DNA from 4 places in the Arthrobacter sp. TJ-178 genome. Region 4 is predicted to be linked to each of the others. Evidence: riboswitches for the same ligand, from Rfam matches in the RefSeq annotation. Region 4 holds a riboswitch; each other region holds the start of a gene.

What was found. Region 4 has a riboswitch for S-adenosylmethionine ahead of AC4D2Q_RS06205 (methionine ABC transporter ATP-binding protein). Riboswitches for the same ligand answer to the same signal wherever they lie in the genome.
Region 1: linked by a shared signal. The riboswitch ahead of AC4D2Q_RS02935 (hypothetical protein) and the one ahead of AC4D2Q_RS06205 (methionine ABC transporter ATP-binding protein) in region 4 are both predicted to bind S-adenosylmethionine.
Region 2: linked by a shared signal. The riboswitch ahead of AC4D2Q_RS12010 (flavin reductase family protein) and the one ahead of AC4D2Q_RS06205 (methionine ABC transporter ATP-binding protein) in region 4 are both predicted to bind S-adenosylmethionine.
Region 3: linked by a shared signal. The riboswitch ahead of AC4D2Q_RS07155 (bifunctional o-acetylhomoserine/o-acetylserine sulfhydrylase) and the one ahead of AC4D2Q_RS06205 (methionine ABC transporter ATP-binding protein) in region 4 are both predicted to bind S-adenosylmethionine.

Annotation. Positions count from the first base shown of each region.
Region 1 covers NZ_JBZCNK010000001.1:621,159-625,361, forward strand. The annotation lists gene AC4D2Q_RS02920 (ATP-dependent DNA ligase) at 1-37, opposite strand, end outside; gene AC4D2Q_RS02925 (RBBP9/YdeN family alpha/beta hydrolase) at 56-691, opposite strand; gene AC4D2Q_RS02930 (LLM class flavin-dependent oxidoreductase) at 690-1,709, shown strand; SAM riboswitch class IV at 1,768-1,907, shown strand; gene AC4D2Q_RS02935 (hypothetical protein) at 1,923-2,306, shown strand; gene AC4D2Q_RS02940 (tyrosine-protein phosphatase) at 2,263-2,988, opposite strand; gene AC4D2Q_RS02945 (3-hydroxyacyl-CoA dehydrogenase family protein) at 2,998-3,846, opposite strand; gene AC4D2Q_RS02950 (enoyl-CoA hydratase/isomerase family protein) at 3,846-4,203, opposite strand, start outside.
Region 2 covers NZ_JBZCNK010000004.1:95,580-99,782, forward strand. The annotation lists gene AC4D2Q_RS11995 (acVLRF1 family peptidyl-tRNA hydrolase) at 1-310, shown strand, start outside; gene AC4D2Q_RS12000 (nitronate monooxygenase) at 329-1,402, opposite strand; gene AC4D2Q_RS12005 (PhzF family phenazine biosynthesis protein) at 1,412-2,248, opposite strand; SAM riboswitch class IV at 2,354-2,472, shown strand; gene AC4D2Q_RS12010 (flavin reductase family protein) at 2,529-3,035, shown strand; gene AC4D2Q_RS12015 (hypothetical protein) at 3,547-4,200, shown strand.
Region 3 covers NZ_JBZCNK010000002.1:170,733-174,935, reverse strand. The annotation lists gene AC4D2Q_RS07170 (glycoside hydrolase family 2 protein) at 1-89, shown strand, start outside; gene AC4D2Q_RS07165 (hypothetical protein) at 179-1,123, opposite strand; gene AC4D2Q_RS07160 (VOC family protein) at 1,294-1,944, opposite strand; SAM riboswitch class IV at 2,150-2,265, shown strand; gene AC4D2Q_RS07155 (bifunctional o-acetylhomoserine/o-acetylserine sulfhydrylase) at 2,336-3,652, shown strand; gene metX (homoserine O-acetyltransferase MetX) at 3,745-4,203, shown strand, end outside.
Region 4 covers NZ_JBZCNK010000001.1:1,287,535-1,291,737, forward strand. The annotation lists gene AC4D2Q_RS06190 (LLM class flavin-dependent oxidoreductase) at 1-564, shown strand, start outside; gene AC4D2Q_RS06195 (alpha/beta fold hydrolase) at 603-1,220, shown strand; gene AC4D2Q_RS06200 (CoA-binding protein) at 1,279-1,695, shown strand; SAM riboswitch class I at 1,873-1,971, shown strand; gene AC4D2Q_RS06205 (methionine ABC transporter ATP-binding protein) at 2,075-2,869, shown strand; gene AC4D2Q_RS06210 (methionine ABC transporter permease) at 2,862-3,527, shown strand; gene AC4D2Q_RS06215 (MetQ/NlpA family ABC transporter substrate-binding protein) at 3,580-4,203, shown strand, end outside.

The sequences.
Region 1 (4,203 bases), 670 kb from region 4:
GCATCGGGGCCACGGGCGGCATTACCGGAAGTTTCATGGGCCCATTCTTACCCGACTAACAGGTAAGGGGAATGGAAACGCCCAGTCCCGCGGCGAAGGCGGTCAGCAGGTCCCGGCCCTGCTGCCAGTTCCCGATGCCGCTTTCATCGTTGATGTGGGTAAGCGGGCCGGCGTCGATCACCGGAATGTTCCAGGCCTGGGCCAGCAGCCGGGCGCCGGGCAGCGTGCAGTAGGGATCGTTCTCGCTGGCGATCAGCAGCCCGGGCACCGGCAGCGGTTCCAGCCTCGGATCGCGGAATGAGCCGGCGGTGTCCGGGAAGGCGGGCTCGGCCGGGTCCGGCGGCGCAACCAGCAGCACGCCCCGGGCGCCGTCCGGATTGCGCAGCAGCCACTCCGCGGAAGCCAGGCAGCCAAGGCTGTGGGCCACCAGGATGGTGTCGCCGTTCCGGGACCCGGCGGCAGCATCCAGCGCATCCATCCAGTTCTCCAAGTTCGGGTCGTCCCACGACGACGGCGAAATCCGGGACATATCCGGAGCGTCAGCCTGCCACCGGCTCTGCCAGTGCTCATCGTTGGAACCGCCGATGCCGGGGACGATGGTCAGGTGCATGCTGTCTGCCTTTCCGTTGACGGCCGCCGCCGGGCGGAAGCCGGGAATATCTCCTCCGAAACCGGTGCTGTTCCTGAACATGAAGAAAATCGGTTTCCTGTCCTTTGGACACTACCGCGATGTGCAGGGTTCTTTTGTCCGTACCGCCCGGGATGCCCTGCTGCAGACCGTCGAGCTGGCGGTTGCGGCGGAGGAGCTGGGGATAGACGGCGCGTTCCTGCGCGTTCACCATTTCGCCCCGCAGTTCGCTGCACCGTTCCCGCTGCTTTCCGCCATGGCCGCACGGACAAGCCGGATTGAACTGGGTACGGCGGTCATCGACATGCGTTATGAAAATCCGCTGTATCTCGCGGAAGAAGCCGCGGCCACGGATTTGATCAGCGGCGGCAGGCTGCAGCTGGGCCTGAGCCGCGGTTCCCCCGAGCCGGCTCTGCGCGGTTACGAGGCCTTTGGCTATGTTCCGGATGCGGGAAGCACCGACGCGGACGAGGCACGCAAGCACACCCTGGTGTTCCGTGCAGCGATTGCCGGCGCAGGCCTGGCCTCAGCCGATCCGGTCATGACCGGCAGCTCCGGAACGCTGGCGGTTGAACCGCAGTCCCCTGGGCTCAGCGAACGAATCTGGTGGGGATCCGGAACGCGGGCCACCGCCAAGTGGACCGGCGAGCAGGGCATGAACCTGATGAGCTCCACTCTGCTCACGGAGGACACCGGGGTGCCCTTTGACCAGCTCCAGGCGGAGCAGATTCAGGTGTTCCGCGAAGCGCGGGCCGACGCCGGCCATGAAGGCACCGGGCTTGTCTCGGTCAGCCGTAGCGTCATTCCGCTGGTGACCGAGACCGACCACCGGTACTTCGGGCTGCGGGCCCAGACGGATTCCCGTGACCAGGTGGGCCGGCTGGACGGCGGACTGGCCCGGTTCGGCAAGAGCTACATCGGTGAACCGGATGTAATCGCCGCGCAGCTTGCTGCCGATGCCGCGGTCCAAGCCGCCGACACCGTGCTTATTACGGTGCCGAACCAGCTGGGCGTGGAATACAACGCGCAGCTGCTGGAGAGCCTGGTGAAGCACGTGGCGCCCGCGGCGGGCTGGCGCTGATGCCTCCGGTCCGGTGACAGTTCCCGACTGTCACCGGCATGCGCTATGGTTGTCTCAGCTTCACGAGAGGTGGCCAACATGCCCGGAGGAATCCGGGTCTGTAAAAGCTCCGACTGGCCTCACACCAACCCCACTGTTCGGCGGGTGGTTCGGATGACGAAGCGGCCCGCGGCCAACCGGTGCGGGCAAGGACAAACCGTAAAGGAACACACTGTGAGTATCTCCAGTGGCGCCCGCTGCATCAGCTACACCCCCGGCCACAACGTCCACCTCATTCACGGCAAGCGCCTGGCTGTTTACGATGACTGGGTGGATGCCCAGGCCTACGTCGATCTCGATCTGGACCTGATCCAGTTGGTCGTGGACGGCGAGCAGCAGCTGATGTGGTTCCACGACCTGCCCTCCCTGGCGCAGGCGCTGGCCCATTCCAACGGCCAGGTGCAGTGGTGCGCACGCTATTCGTCGCTGCTGGTGCCCGGAGGCTTTGACAGCCCCGCACGGCGCTCTTTTTTCTACTTGGCGACGCCGGAAAGGGTCCATCCCTGTAAACAGCTCAACGCAAACGACTCCGAAGACGCCCAAGCTCAGCGGGGCTAAGCCCCGCTGAGCGCAGGTACTGCTCCGCGTCAAAACCGTCCAGGGCGCGGAGCAGTTCCTTCCGGCCGTCTGCCACCCGCGCGTCTTCCTGCTCCGCCGTCAGCGGTTTTTCCCGCGGATGCGGCTGCGTGGAGTGGAAGGCGTTGATGCCGCGGACCGCCTGCTCGTAATCGTCGGCAATGGCTTCGGGCGAGGCCCCGGCCAGCTGCAGCAGCAGCATGGCGATGAGTCCGGTGCGGTCCCGCCCGGCAGAGCAGTGGATCACCACCCCACCGTCACCGGCCTCCGCTATGGCACGCAGAACAGCGGCGATTTTCTCCGGCCAGCGGCGCAGGTTCTCCCGGTAGAAGCGCGGGGAGTCCATGTAGGGGCCGGTGAGCGCGGTGAACTCCGGATCCTTCGCTTCCTGCGTGGGCCGGGTGAGGAACGTGATTCCTGCGGCAGCCTCCGCATCCGGCAACGGATCGGTGTCCCTGCGTCCCTGCTCCTCTTCGTTGCGGAGGTCGACGACGGTGCGGACTCCCGCGGCGCGGGCCTGTTCCCAGCCGCGCGTGGTGAGCCATTCGGACCGCCCCATGCGGAAGATCCGGCCCGGGGGGACGGCGCCGCCGCCGGCGACCGGGATCCCGCCCAGGTCCCGTGCGTTGGCGGCGCCCTCCCAGTGAACGTCGCGGCTGCTCATGACAGCCGGCTAGGACCAGTCAAAGAAGCCCTTGCCGGATTTGCGGCCGAGCTCCCCGCGGGCCACCTTGTCACGGAGGATCTGCGGCGGTTCGAAGCGCGGGCCGAGCGTGGACGCCAGATACTCGGCGATGCCCAGGCGCACATCCAGGCCCACGATGTCGGTGGTGCGCAGCGGGCCGGTGGGGTGCTTGTAGCCCAGCACCATGGCGGCGTCGATGTCTTCGGCGGAGGCCACGCCCTCTTCAACCATGCGCATGGCTTCCAGGGCAATCGCCACGCCCAGCCGCGAGCTGGCAAAGCCCGGGGCGTCATTGACGGTGACGGGTGTCTTTCCCAGATCCCGGGCCCAGGAAGCGGCGGCTTCGGCCAGCTCTTCGGAGGTCTGCTTGCCCAGCACCACTTCGATCAGGGCGGAGGCCGGCACCGGGTTGAAGAAATGCAGGCCGCAGAACCGTTCCGGACGCTGCAGCTTTTGTGCCAGCTCGGTGACGGACAGCGAGGACGTGTTGGATGCCAGCCAGGCCTCCGGTGCCAGCTGTTCCTCGACCGCGGCCAGGGCAGCGCCCTTGAGGCCAAAGTCCTCCGGCACCGCTTCCACCACCAGCCCGGCCGCAGCAAAAGCGGCGTAGTCGGTGGACACGGACAGCCGCGCGGTCAGGTCGGCCAGGCTTTCGGAAACGGTGGCGCGTTCAACGCTTTTCGCCAGCGCGGACGCCACGCGGTCGTAGGCGGCGGAGGCGGCGTCGTCGTCGCGCTCCACGACGACGACGGCGGCTCCCGCGGTGCAGAAGGCGTGCGCAATGCCCGCCCCCATCCGGCCGCCGCCGAGCACTCCTACTGTGGAGGGAACTGCCATTACTTTTTCTTCCTCTCAAGGAACGCTGACATGCGGTCAAACTTGGCCTGCGATTCAAACAGAATTCCCTGCGCCAAATTGTCGATGGCGGGGTGGGCATCCGCCGGGGCTGCGAACACGGTTTTGGTGAGCCGGACCGCCAGCGGATCCTGGCGGGCAATCCGGTCAGCCAGCGCCTGTGCTGCGGTCAGCAGGTCTTCCGGTTCGGCGAGCTCGGTGACCAGGTGCGCGGCCAGCGCTTCCTCGGCGTTCAGCACCCGTCCGGCCAGCAGGATCTCCTTGGCCAGCGGTTCGCCCACAAGTTCCTTCAGCCGCCAGCCCGCGCCGGCGGCTGCCAGGATCCCCAGCGAGGTTTCC
Region 2 (4,203 bases), on a different contig from region 4:
ACAGTCCCGGACCGCGGCCGGCGGCGGGTCGCAGCAGCGTTTTGCCCGGCGCCGGGCCAACCAGGCGGACGCGCTGGTGGAGACCGCCGCCGAGCAGGCTGCGCGGCTTTTCGCCGACCATCCGCCGGAATACCTCGTATTCGGCGGAGACCGGTCGCTGACTGAACTGCTGGCCCGGCAGAAGGTATTTGCTCGGTGGAGCAGCCTGCCGCGGCTGCAGCCCCTCGATGTCCAGGACCCCAAGCTGGCCGTACTGGCTCAGGCGGCGAAGGATGCCTGCTCGGTTTCCATCCGGATTACGGTGCCCTGAGGCTTCCGTCCTGCAGTCTCACCCGGGGAACAACCGGCGGACGCTGGCCTGTGCGGGCTCTTCAACCGCGTGCCGGTAGCCTGTTCCCGCCCACAGGCTCACTCCCTCGGGGTCCCCGGAAGCCGCTGCTGCTGCACGGAGCGGCCCGGTGATCTGGTTCAGAAACGGATAGGCGTCCGGGGCATCCGGATGGGCGCGCATGAAGCCGTTGGTCAGTCCGCGGGCCGGACGGCCGGAGAAGGCACGGGTAACCGAGGTGCGCGGGTCCCTGTGTCCCAGCACGGCATCGCGGAGGGCAGTCCGGTGCACCACGGAGGTGCCCGCCTCATTGGCGAGCAGCAGCAGGGTTCCCACCTGAACCGCCGAGGCCCCGGCGGCGAGGGCCGCAGCGGCACCGTGCCGGGTGGAAATTCCGCCGGCAGCCACCAGCGGCAGCGGGCAGGCATCCCTCACTGCACCGAGGAGCTCCGGCAGCGCAGCTTGTCCGGGGACTGCGGCGCTGTCCAGGGTTCCGCGGTGCCCGCCGGCCTCCGGACCCTGCACACACAGCAGATGCGCACCGGCTGCGGCGGCGGCACGGGCCTCATGTTCGTCGGTGACCGTCACCACCGTGCAGATGTCCCGTCCGGCAAGCTCCGCGAACACGTCGGGCCCCGGCAGCCCGAAGGTGAAGGACACTGCGGGAACCTGTTCCCGCAGGACCAGCTCCAGTTTGGCGTGCCAGCCGTCGTCGTCCTGCGGATCGGGAAACCCGGGTTCGGGAATTACCGTTCCGGCCGGAGCTTCCCGGGCTGCGGCCAGGCTTTCGCGGTAGGCCAGCGAGGCCGCGAGCTTTCCGGCCTGCTTCTCCTCCGACGTTGCGGCGTACGTATTGGCATGATCAGGCACAAAGATATTCACTCCGAAAGGCCGCCGGGTCGATTGGCGGGTCCGGGTGATCTGATCGCGGACAGCGGCAGGGCTCTTATAGCCGGCCGCCAGGAAGCCGAGTCCGCCCGCATTGCTGACGGCCGCGGCCAGCTCGGGTGTGGAGGGACCTCCGGCCATCGGCGCGCCGAGGATCGGAAGAGACAGCGAGTCCAGGGTGAACATGGTTCCCGCTTACAGCGTGAGCGTGCCGTCAATGCAGGTGACGGTGGAGCCGCCCACCCAGATTTTGCCGTCGCGCGTGAAGACCCGCACCCGGCCGGAGCGCTGGACGGCAGTTCCCTGCGTGACGACGTAGCGTTCGGGCGCCAGTGAGGCTCCGATCAGCCACTGGGCCAGGCCAGCATTGAGGCTTCCGGTCACCGGATCCTCGGCAACGCCCAGTCCCGGCACGAAGGCGCGCACTTCAAAGTCCGTTTCAGCGTCCGCCGGCTGCGCGCCGATCACTCCCACGCGCAGGTTGCCCATGATGGTGGGGTCCGGTCTCAGGTCCAGGACAGTCGCGGCATCGGGCAGCAGGAGTCCGAGCCAGCCGGGTCCGTTGTCAATCCAGTTGGAAGCCAGCACCTGCCCCGGTTCCAGGTTCAGGGCACGCCGCGCCTGGTCCAGGATTTCTTCCTCCAGCGGGCCCGAGCGCTGCAGCGGCGGGGCGGCAAACGCGGCGATGCCGGCATTGGCGTGCAGCGTCACCAGGCCTATGCCGCATTCCTGGACAACGACGTCGGGATAGCGGCGCTTGGCCCCGGTCTCCAGCCACGCGTGGCATGTTCCCAGAGTGGGGTGTCCGGCGAACGGGAGTTCCCCGCCCGGGGTGAAGATCCGCACCCGGTAGTCGGCGCCGTCCACCGTGGGCGGCAGCACGAACGTTGTTTCGGACAGGTTGGTCCAGCGTGCGAAGGACGCCATTTCCGCGTCGGTGAGTCCCTCCGCTTCCAGCACCACAGCCAGGGGGTTGCCCAAATACGGTTCGCTGCCAAAAACGTCCACCTGTTTAAACCACCGCTGTCTCATGGTGAAAACTGTATCCCTTTGGGTGCGGGAGTTTTATGAAGCGGAGTTTTACGAACTGTGGCGGGGGTTTGCGCGGCTGTGCTGCCGGACCTACCGTGGAACCAGAATCATGAGTTCCAGCCACAGGCCCTGGCCGGCTGGGCGGCAACCCTCTCGCCGTAGCGGGGTGCTCCAGGTGACGATTCGGCCGCCGGTTGTTCCAACCGGTCCGGCAAGTACTGCGTTTCGCTGCCGTGTTCGTCGCGGCGGCCGGACGCTTGAGGCAGAGGACCATTTCCGCATGACTCTCACAACCGACCTTCAGCCCGCAGCCCTGCGCCGGGCCTTCTCCCGATTCCCCTCCGGCATTGCCGCTCTGTGCGCCGTGGTGGACGGCGAACCGCAGGGCATTGTTGCTTCATCCTTTACCGTGGGCGTTTCCATGGATCCGCCGCTGGTGCTGTTTGCCGTGCAGAACACGTCCCGGACCTGGCCGCTTCTGCGGGGCGCGGCCAGGATCGGAGTCTCCGTTTTGGGTTCCGGGCACGAGGGCATCTGCCGGCAAATTGCGTCCAGGTCCGGCGACCGTTTTGCCGGCCTTAACCTGCACACTGACGACTCCGGCTCCCTGTTCCTGGACCGGGCTGCCCTGTGGCTGGAGTGCTCCGTGGAGACCGAAATTCCCGCCGGGGACCATTCGGTGGTGCTGCTGCGGGTGCACGGCCATGCCGCCCACGACGATGCCCATGAGCCGCTGGTCTTCCACGGTTCAGCGTTTCGGCACCTGGGTGTCCCGTCCTTCGCCTGAGTTCGCTGGGCAACACCGGCAGGAAATCCCAGCCGGTTTGGGAAATTCCGGCCACTTTGGGAAATCCCTCCGGTTTGGGAAATCCCTCCGGCTGCGAACCGGTTGATTTATCCCAAACCGGAGGGAACCGGACTAACCGGAGGGGAAACAGCCGGCCAGGGACAGTCGGCTTCGACAGTGGTGGTGCCGCTGCTGCACGTCCATGGTCAATGCCTCACACGACGATGCCCACGAGCCCCTGATATTCCACGGTTCAGCGTTTCGCCGTCCGGGTGTTCCCGAATTCGCCTGACCGGCAGAAATGTGTCGGCACCGGAAATACCGGGCCGGGAATTGTTCCACGGGTTTATGACAGCGGCCGCCCGTTACCAATCCTTTACATACGGATCCGGGTCCACTATCGTTCTTCGGATTACTTCGGAAGGAAGTAGCGGAGATGACCAGAAACAGAAATGCCAATGGAACATCACGGACTAAGGCAAGGCCGGGCAGAGCGTCGGATTTGCCGTTTATGCATAAGGCCCTGCTTCCCGCAGCGGTGCTGGGCTTGGTGCTGACAGGGTGCAGCGCCCAGGAGGAGCCCGAGGCCGTTTCCTCGAAACCGGCCACATCGTCGGCCACTGCCGAGGAGACCGCCACGGCGTCCCCCTCAGCCCGTTCTTCCAGCCGGAGCAGCATCGGCGTGGAACAGCCCCCCGGAAGCACGGAGCCTCCTGTCCCCAATGACCCGGCCATGACGGCACTGTTCCGGGCGGACAATCCCATCAGTCTTGAGAGCTACTTCCAGCAAAACCCCAAGTGGCGTCCGCTCAACGCCAACCTTGTGCTCGAGGAACCCGGGACCTGGAGGAGCACCTTCGATCTGCCGAAGGTGGAACCGGGGACCAGCTTCAGCGTGTTCCTCACCTGCAACCAGCCCGGGGATTACAGCATCGAGGTACTGGACGCTGATTCAAGCCCAGTTACCACTTCCAGCAGCAGCAACTGCAATTGGCCGGTTCTCACGTCTTTCGAACACATCGTCACACCGGAGCAAACCCCGGCATCCATTACAGTGGACGGGCCGGACGGAGATTACTGGCTTGTTGTCTATAATCTGCCGGTCCCCACTATGGCGCCCGAAACTTCCATGGGGCCCGCAACTGCGGCACCCGCACCGGGCTAAAAA
Region 3 (4,203 bases), on a different contig from region 4:
CCTATGACCGGCGGGTGGTGAAGATCGACCCCGCCACGGTGCGCGAGACCAACGCCCGGCTGATCCGGGCCGCCTGCAGCTCCATTTAGGGGAACCCGGTCACTTTGGGATAATCCGGATGCTGCGGAACGGTCGGGTTTTCCCTAAGCGACCGGGAAATCCCACAACGGCCGGCACATTAACCGCGGGGTCGTGACCGCGGGAGCCCGGCGTAGGCCAGTCGCTGCACCAGGCTGCGGGGATCATGGGGAGGCAGGGCGATGTTGGCCCAGGACCACCGGACAAACGTGGTTCCAGTTGCTCGGATGGCATCTTCACGCTCCTTCTCCGCCGTAAGCGTCTTCCAAGAAGGAGCCAGGGAATTCTCGCCGCGTCCATACTTCACGGCACCATCGAACTCGCCTGCCAGGTCCTGGTCCTTCCAGTAGAAATCTGTCCGGAAACGGCCTGACGGCGTGATGAACTGGTGCTGCAGTTGCGGAGATGGGAACCCGTAGCGAAGAAGCACCGCTCGCGAATAAGACTCGCCGGCCGACTCGGCGAGTGGATTGGCGCACTCGATGACGCGCAGAGCGCGCTGGCGCTTTGACTCGGTGGGAAGCTTCCGAGCAAGGTCCCGCAACGACTCCTTATCCAGCGCAGCCAGATTGAGGGCTGAGTCGCGACGCAGCACATGGTCCATTGGCGGGAGAGCTCGGTCGAAGGCCAGATACGCAGCCATGTCCAGGACTGTCTGGGCTCTGGACGTGACTGCAACGCCCTCCCGGACTGTTAGCGGCTCCAGCAGGCGGCGCTCGACCCAATGGAGATCCCCGCGACGATGGCCGCGCGAGGACTCCGTCGCCAGCAGCAAAACGCCGGGGGAGCGGAGGACAACAGGCAATCCCCAGATGACCGCTGCAGACTCTTGAACCAGAACGCGCCTGACCTGTCCCCCTTCCGCCACCGCTCGGATACGGATGCGCTCTCGGTCCCACACCGGCAACTGCTGCCAAGCTTCGGTTCGGATATACACGCCGTCGCGCACCCGGGTCAGTTCACCGGCACGGCACCGCAGAGCCAGGGAACGCCTCCCTTCGCCGTACGTTTCGGCGTCGGCGGTGTAAAAGAGTTCGGGATCCATCCCTCAAGACTGGATCGCGGTAATTGTGTCCGCGAGGGACGCAGGCACGTCTGTGGATAATTCAATAACCGGACACCATGGGAAAACGTGGTCACATTGGGAAAATCCGGACGCAGCGGACCGTCCGGGAATTCCCATACCGTCCGGGAATTCCCGAAACGGCCGGAGAACTAGATCTCGACGAGACCCGCGGCCGTATTAAAGGACACGGACATGATGCCGGGGGTTCCCTTGGGTGAAATCCACGTGACGCCCACGTTTTCCAGCGGTTCTTCGACGGGCGTGCCCAGCCACTGGGCGACCCGGTCTGCGGAACCGGCGATCGTCAGCGAGGCCAGCTTCACGGCGCCGGGCATTCCGGGCAGCGCGGCGGACGGGTGCAGCGCTTCGGTGCCGTCATCCCAGCGCAGCATGTACGGCACCTGCGGGTCGGCGATCAGACCGTTGATGCCGATCTGCTGCCAGGTCAGCTCCTGGCCGTCCGGAAACTTCCGGTTGCCCGGTACGGCATTGCGGCCCAGGCGCTCTTCGAAGGGGGAGAGGTCATCCACGGCAACACACCAGCCCATCCAGCCGCCGCCGCACTCGGAGCGCTGGCGCACGGCCTGGCCGAACGGTGCCTTGTCCGACGCCGGGTGGTTCAGGGCCTCGACCACTTCAACGTACTGATGGTTGGCCAGAGGCAGAATCATGTTCCGGGTTCCGAAACGGGGATGCACACCGCCCTTGACGAAATCTGCTCCCAGAGCGGCAGCGATCCTCTCAGTCGTGGCCAGAAGACCGTCGGATTCACAGGCATAAGATACATGGTCCAAGCGCATGCGGCCCATAATGGCACGTTGTGACTCACCTCTCGACTTAGGGGAGCCTAATTTACTCGGAACACCTGCTTTCCGCGGAAATCAACAGCATACTGACCATGCGTGCCGCTCGGGACGCCACCCTTTTCCGGGCCCCGACACGGCAGGACATGAGCCGTCACAGACCTTGCGGGCTTGCTGCTAATCCGTTTTCATAGGAGGCATAGGTCATGAGTGCCAGCAGATAGCCCCGGCTTGCTGGCCGGCAACCCTCCAACCGCGGTGGGGTGCCCCGGGTGAAGACCTGGCCCTGCGTCAACGGATTCAGGGCAAGCGCGGGTCCCACGTGGCTGCCGGTTACCTTTTTCCGGCCGGAAGTCTCGGGGCGGCCCCTGGTTCTAGGGAGCAAACAATGTCAGGAAACTGGTCTTTCGAAACCCGCCAGATCCATGCAGGACAGGAGCCCGACGCCGCCACCGGCGCGCGCGCCCTGCCCATCTACCAGACCTCATCCTTCGTCTTCCCGAGTGCCGAGGCGGCAGCCAACCGGTTTGCCCTGGCTGAGCTGGAGCCCATCTACACCCGGATCGGCAACCCCACCCAGGAAGCGGTGGAGAACCGGATCGCCTCGCTGGAGGGTGGCGTCGGGGCGCTGCTGCTCGCCTCCGGCCAGGCCGCTGAAACCTTCGCCCTCCTGAACGTTGCGGAAGCGGGGGACCACATTGTGGCCAGCCCCAGCCTCTACGGCGGCACGTACAACCTGCTCAAGCACACGCTGAAGAAGTTCGGTATCGAGACCACCTTCGTGTCCGACCCGGATGACCTGGAGCAGTGGCGGGCAGCCGTGCGGCCCAACACCAAGGCATTCTTCGGCGAGGTGGTCTCCAATCCCCGCCAGGACGTGCTGGACCTTGAGGGCATCAGCACCATCGCCCACGACGCCGGCATCCCCCTGATCGTGGACAGCACCCTTTCCACGCCGTACCTCATCCGCCCCTTTGAATGGGGCGCGGACATTGTGGTGCACTCGGCCACCAAGTACCTCGGCGGTCACGGCACTTCCATAGCCGGGGTCATCGTGGATTCGGGCAACTTTGACTTCGGTGCCGACCCGGAGAAGTTCCCCGGCTTCAACACCCCCGACGAGAGCTACAACGGCCTGGTCTACGCCCGGGACCTGGGCGTCAACGGTGCCCTGGGCGCCAACCTGGCGTACATCCTTAAGGCCCGGGTGCAGCTGCTGCGAGACCTCGGTTCCGCCGTGTCACCCTTCAACGCGTTCCTGATTGCCCAGGGCCTGGAAACCCTGAGCCTGCGCGTGGAGCGGCACGTGAGCAACGCCGTCGCGGTGGCCAACTGGCTGGAAGGGCATGACGACGTCGTCTCCGTTGCCTATGCGGGGCTGGAATCCAGCCCGTGGTTTGAGCGCGGGCGCAAGTACGGGCCGCGGGGAACCGGTGCCATTGTCTCCTTCGAAATCGCCGGAGGCATCGACGCCGGCAAGCGTTTCGTCGACGCCCTTGACCTGCACTCCCATGTGGCGAACGTGGGCGACGTGCGCTCCCTGGTCATCCATCCGGCGTCGACCACCCACAGCCAGCTCGGTGCCGAGGCGCAGCTGGCAGCCGGCGTCAGCCCCGGACTGGTCCGGCTGTCCGTGGGCATCGAGCACATCGACGACATTATTGCGGACCTCGACGCCGGGTTCCGGGCCGCCAAGGGAGCGTAACGGTTAGCGTGGCGCGCCCTTCTGCCAATACCGCTGCAACCGGCTCCGTGCCGGGCTCCGTGTCCGGGCCAGGTGGGCCGGCCGGGCCAGCCGTGCCGCAGCACCCCGCCCCGGCCCGGGACGGGGTGCTGCGGCACGCCCGGATCGGGGAGCTGTTCCTGGAAACCGGCGGGTATCTGCCCTCCGTTTCCCTGGCCTACGAGACATGGGGGACCCTCAACCCGGATGCCTCCAATGCCGTGCTGGTGGCCCACGCCCTGACCGGCAGCACCCATGTGGCCCGCGGGGACAGCGGCGAGGACGGCTGGTGGGATGCCCTGGTGGGCCCGGGAAAAACGGTGGACACCGACCGGTTCTTTGTCGTCTCGATCAACATGCTCGGCGGCTGTTACGGGTCCACCGGCCCTTCGTCCGCTGATCCGCAGGGGCTGGCCTGGGGTTCGCGCTTTCCGTTTGTCACCATCAGGGATTCGGTCCGCGCGGAGGCCCGGCTGGCGGATTTGCTGGGGATCGGCTCCTGGCACACCGTGCTCGGCGGATCGCTGGGCGGC
Region 4 (4,203 bases):
ATGTCCGGCTGGATGGGGGTGGACCTGTCCACGTACAACCTGGACGAACCGCTGGGCAATGTGAAGTCCAATGCCATCCAGTCCGCGGCGGCGAACTTCCAGAAAGCCAAGGACGACGGCGAACCCTGGACGGTGCGCGACATCGCCGAATCCGCGGGGATCGGCGGCCTTGGTCCGCGGATGGTTGGCTCCGGTGCTGAAATCGCGGAGGAGTTGATCCGCTGGCAGGAGGAGACCGACGTCGACGGCTTCAACCTGGCCTACGCCATCACGCCGGGTACCTTTGAGGACATCGTGGAATTTGTGGTGCCCGAACTGCAGAAGCGCGGCGCCTACCGGACCGGGTACACGCCGGGCACGCTGCGCAACAAGTTGTTCGGAGCCGGAGACAAGCTGCCTTCCGAACACCGCGGCGCCTCCTTCCGCCGGCAGCCGCGGGCCGGTAAGTTGCGGGTTGGTCAGTTGCCGGACAGTCAGTTGCGGGCCGGGCAGCCGGGGGCCGCTTCCGGGACCGGGTTCCAAGCGGGGGCATTGACCGGGGACGGAGCGTCTCCTTACGTTTGAAGGGTCCGCAGTGCCCCTCCCGCGAGCAGGAGTCCGTCATGGAACCTTCCCCCAGTGCCTCCGGAATGGCCCTTTCCGCAGACGGCACCCAGATCGCCTGGTCCCGCCAGGGTGACGGACCGCCGCTGGTGATCGTGGATCCGCTGACCTCGGACCGGAACAGCTCCGGCACCCGTGCGCTGGCGAATCTGCTGTCCGAGAACCACACGGTGTATACGTATGACCGCCGCGGGCTGGGTGAGAGCGGGCTCGGCGAGGAGTACACCGCCGAGTCCGACGTCGATGACCTGCTGGCCGTGGTGCAGGTGGCCGGCGGCACCGCAGACCTCTACGGCTTTGCGTCGGGGGCGTTCCTGGCTCTGCGGGCAGCCGAGGAATCCGCCGTCATCACCCGCGTTGTGGCACTGGAACCGGCCCTGGCCCTGGATGAAGGCGAGGACGAGCTGCTGGTGATGCAGACGGAACTGGAAGGACTCGGCGGCGTCCAGGTCCCCGTTCTGGTCCTTGCCGGAAGCACCAGCGGGGATGAGACCCGCGATCTCGCCCGCCGGGCAGCCGATGCCCTGGACGAGGGAGAGTTCCAGCTGGTGGAAGGCGATGTCTCCCGGGTGCCGGACGCCGCCCTGGCCGACGCCATCGAATCCTTCCTCGGCTGATTCTGCCGGCCGGGCGTAAGCTGGAGCCCCATTCCAGCACTCCGCCGAAGGACCGCAGATGCCGCACGTCAACGACCCCACAGTTATCGAATCCCTCCTGAAGAACAAGGGCCGCTGGGCCGTGGTGGGCCTGTCCAACAATCCGCTGCGCACCGCCGTCGGCGTGTCCCGCTATATCCAGGACCACCTGGGCATGGAGATCATCCCGGTGAGCCTCAAGGGCGACGACGTACACGGCAACAAGGGCTACCGGAGCCTGAAAGAGGTTCCCGGCCACATCGACGTCGTTGACTGCTTTGTGAATTCTTCCCGCGTGGGCGCAATCGTTGACCAGGCCATCGAAGTGGGGGCCAAAGCCGTGTGGCTGCAGCTGGGCGTCATCGACGAGGCCGCGGCGCAGCGGGCGGCCGACGCCGGGCTGGACGTTGTCATGAACACCTGCCCGGTCATCGAGGCACCGCGCTTCGGCCTGTAGCCCGCTGCCGCCCCTGGCACACTTTCTTTTCCCCGGACCTTTCACTTGCCCTGCCGCGGACGCCCTCATCCGCTGTGGAACTCCAAGATGACGCCGGGCAGGTCATGATTCGCAATGCTTCGCCGCATCATGACATCTGATTGCGCATCTGCACTGCCCCGGCAACCATGGAACCTGTAACCATCCAGAGCGGCTGAGAGACCTGGCTCCGTGACGCCGCAGCAACCCTTCCGCGATCCTGCGGAGCAAGGGTGCTACCGCCAGGACCGATGGAGAAGCACCCGCTTTCGCCCGGTCCCCTGCAGTGCGCTCCGGCGCACCCGCCGCCGGTCCGGCCTGCGGCGGCACCTCTTCTCGGGCTTGGACCCAGGAGGAACACATGATCCGGATTGAGAACGTCTCAACCGTCTTTGACACCGGCGGGCAGCAACTGACCGCCGTCGACAACGTCTCACTGAACATCGGCCGCGGAACCATCCAGGGCATCATCGGGTTTTCCGGTGCCGGCAAATCCACGCTGCTGCGCAACATCAACCTGCTGGAGCGGCCCACATCCGGCCGCGTGCTGGTGGACGGAGTGGACCTGGTGGGCCTCACACCGCTGGAGCTGCGCAAACGCCGCCACGGCATCGGCATGATCTTCCAGCACTTCAACCTGCTCAGCAATCTCACCGCGGCCCAGAACGTTGAACTGTCGCTGAAGTTCGCGGGAATCGGGAACTCGGCCGAGCGCCGCAAACGTGCGCTGGAAGCACTGGAAATTGTTGACCTGCCGGAGAAGGCCGGAACGTATCCGGCCAAGCTTTCCGGCGGGCAAAAGCAGCGTGTCGCCATTGCCCGCGCCCTTGCCACCAAACCCAAAGTGCTGCTCTGCGACGAACCGACCTCCGCCGTCGACCCCCGGACCACGGCCTCGGTACTGCAGTACCTGGCGGACGTCAACGCCCGCTTTGGCATCACCATTGTGGTGGTCACCCATGAAATGAACGTCATCAAAGCCATCGCTGAGAACGTTGCCGTCATGGAAGAGGGCCGGGTGGTGGAACAGTTCAACCTGAGTGAGCTGAAGCGCCCCGGGTTCAGCCCTGCCACGTCGATTGGACGCTACCTGGTGTCGGATGAGATCCGGCTTGAGCGGCCCGCAGCCCACCGCAAGGGGGCCCTCCATGTTTGACCGCATCCTTGAGGTCTGGCCCGAACTGCTGGCCGCGCTGGGAGAGACCGGCACCATGCTGATCATTGCCATTCCGCTGGCTGTGCTGCTGGGGACCCCGCTGGGGGTGCTGCTGTACGCCGTCGGACCCCACGGACTGTCACCCCGGCCCAAGCTGCACCGGATCCTGGACACGCTGGTGAACCTGGTGCGTTCCTTTCCGTTCCTTATCCTGCTGATCGCCATCATCCCGCTCACCCGGCTGCTGGTGGGAACCACCATCGGCACGGCAGCCGTGATCGTGCCGCTGACCATCAACGCGGTGCCCTACTTTGCCCGCTTCGTGGAACAGAACATCACCTCGCTGGGCGGCGGCGTGGTGGAAGCGGCGCGTTCGATGGGAGCCGGCCGGCTGCAGATCGTCCGCGACGTACTGCTCGTCGAGGCCCGCCCGGGCCTGATCAGCTCGGTGACCATCATGACCGTCAGCTTCATCTCCTACTCCGCCATGGCCGGGCTGGTGGGCGGCGGCGGGATTGGCGACTTCGCCATCCGCTACGGCTACTACCGCTACGAAACCGGGCTGATGGTCACCGCCATTGTGCTCATGGTCCTTCTGGTGCAGGCCGTGCAGCTGAGTGGTTCCTGGATCTCCCGCCGCGCCGACAAGCGCGTATGACCCGCCGCTGATCCCTTTCAGCGCTCGCACTCCAACTTTTGAAGAGGACACGTTGCACTCCATCACACCCAAAAACAGTTCTGCTCCGCCCGCACTAAGCCGCCGCACCCTGCTTGCCTACCTCGCGGCTGCCGGGGCTGCCGCGCCAGTCCTGGCCGGCTGCGGATTCCGTTCCGCCGATGCCGGCACCGACGAACGGACCATTCGTCTCATTTCCTCGCAGGTGAAGGTTTATGAGGAACCGGTGGGCATCGCCGGCCGGCTCCTCGCGGAAAAGGGCTGGAAGCTGCAGCCAACCTTCGTCAATGACATCAATCAGCCCAACATTGCGGTGGCCAACGGTGAGGCGGACGCCAACTGCTTCCAGCACATGGCTTATCTGGCGCAGTTCAACCGGGACAAGGGCCTGGATCTGGTGCCCCTGTTCTATATCCGTAATTCGCCGGCGGTGCTGTACTCCCGCCGGCACGCTGCGTTGGCCGACCTGCCCGACGGTGCGACCATCAGCATCCCGGTGGATCCCGCCAACAACGGCCGCGCCCTGTTCATGCTCCGCGCCCACGGCCTGCTGGAACTGTCCGACGGCGTCACGGTGGTCAACGCCTCGCAGCAGGACATCACCGCAAACCCGCGGAACCTGTCCTTTGTGGAGGTGGACCAGTTATCACTGAGCCAG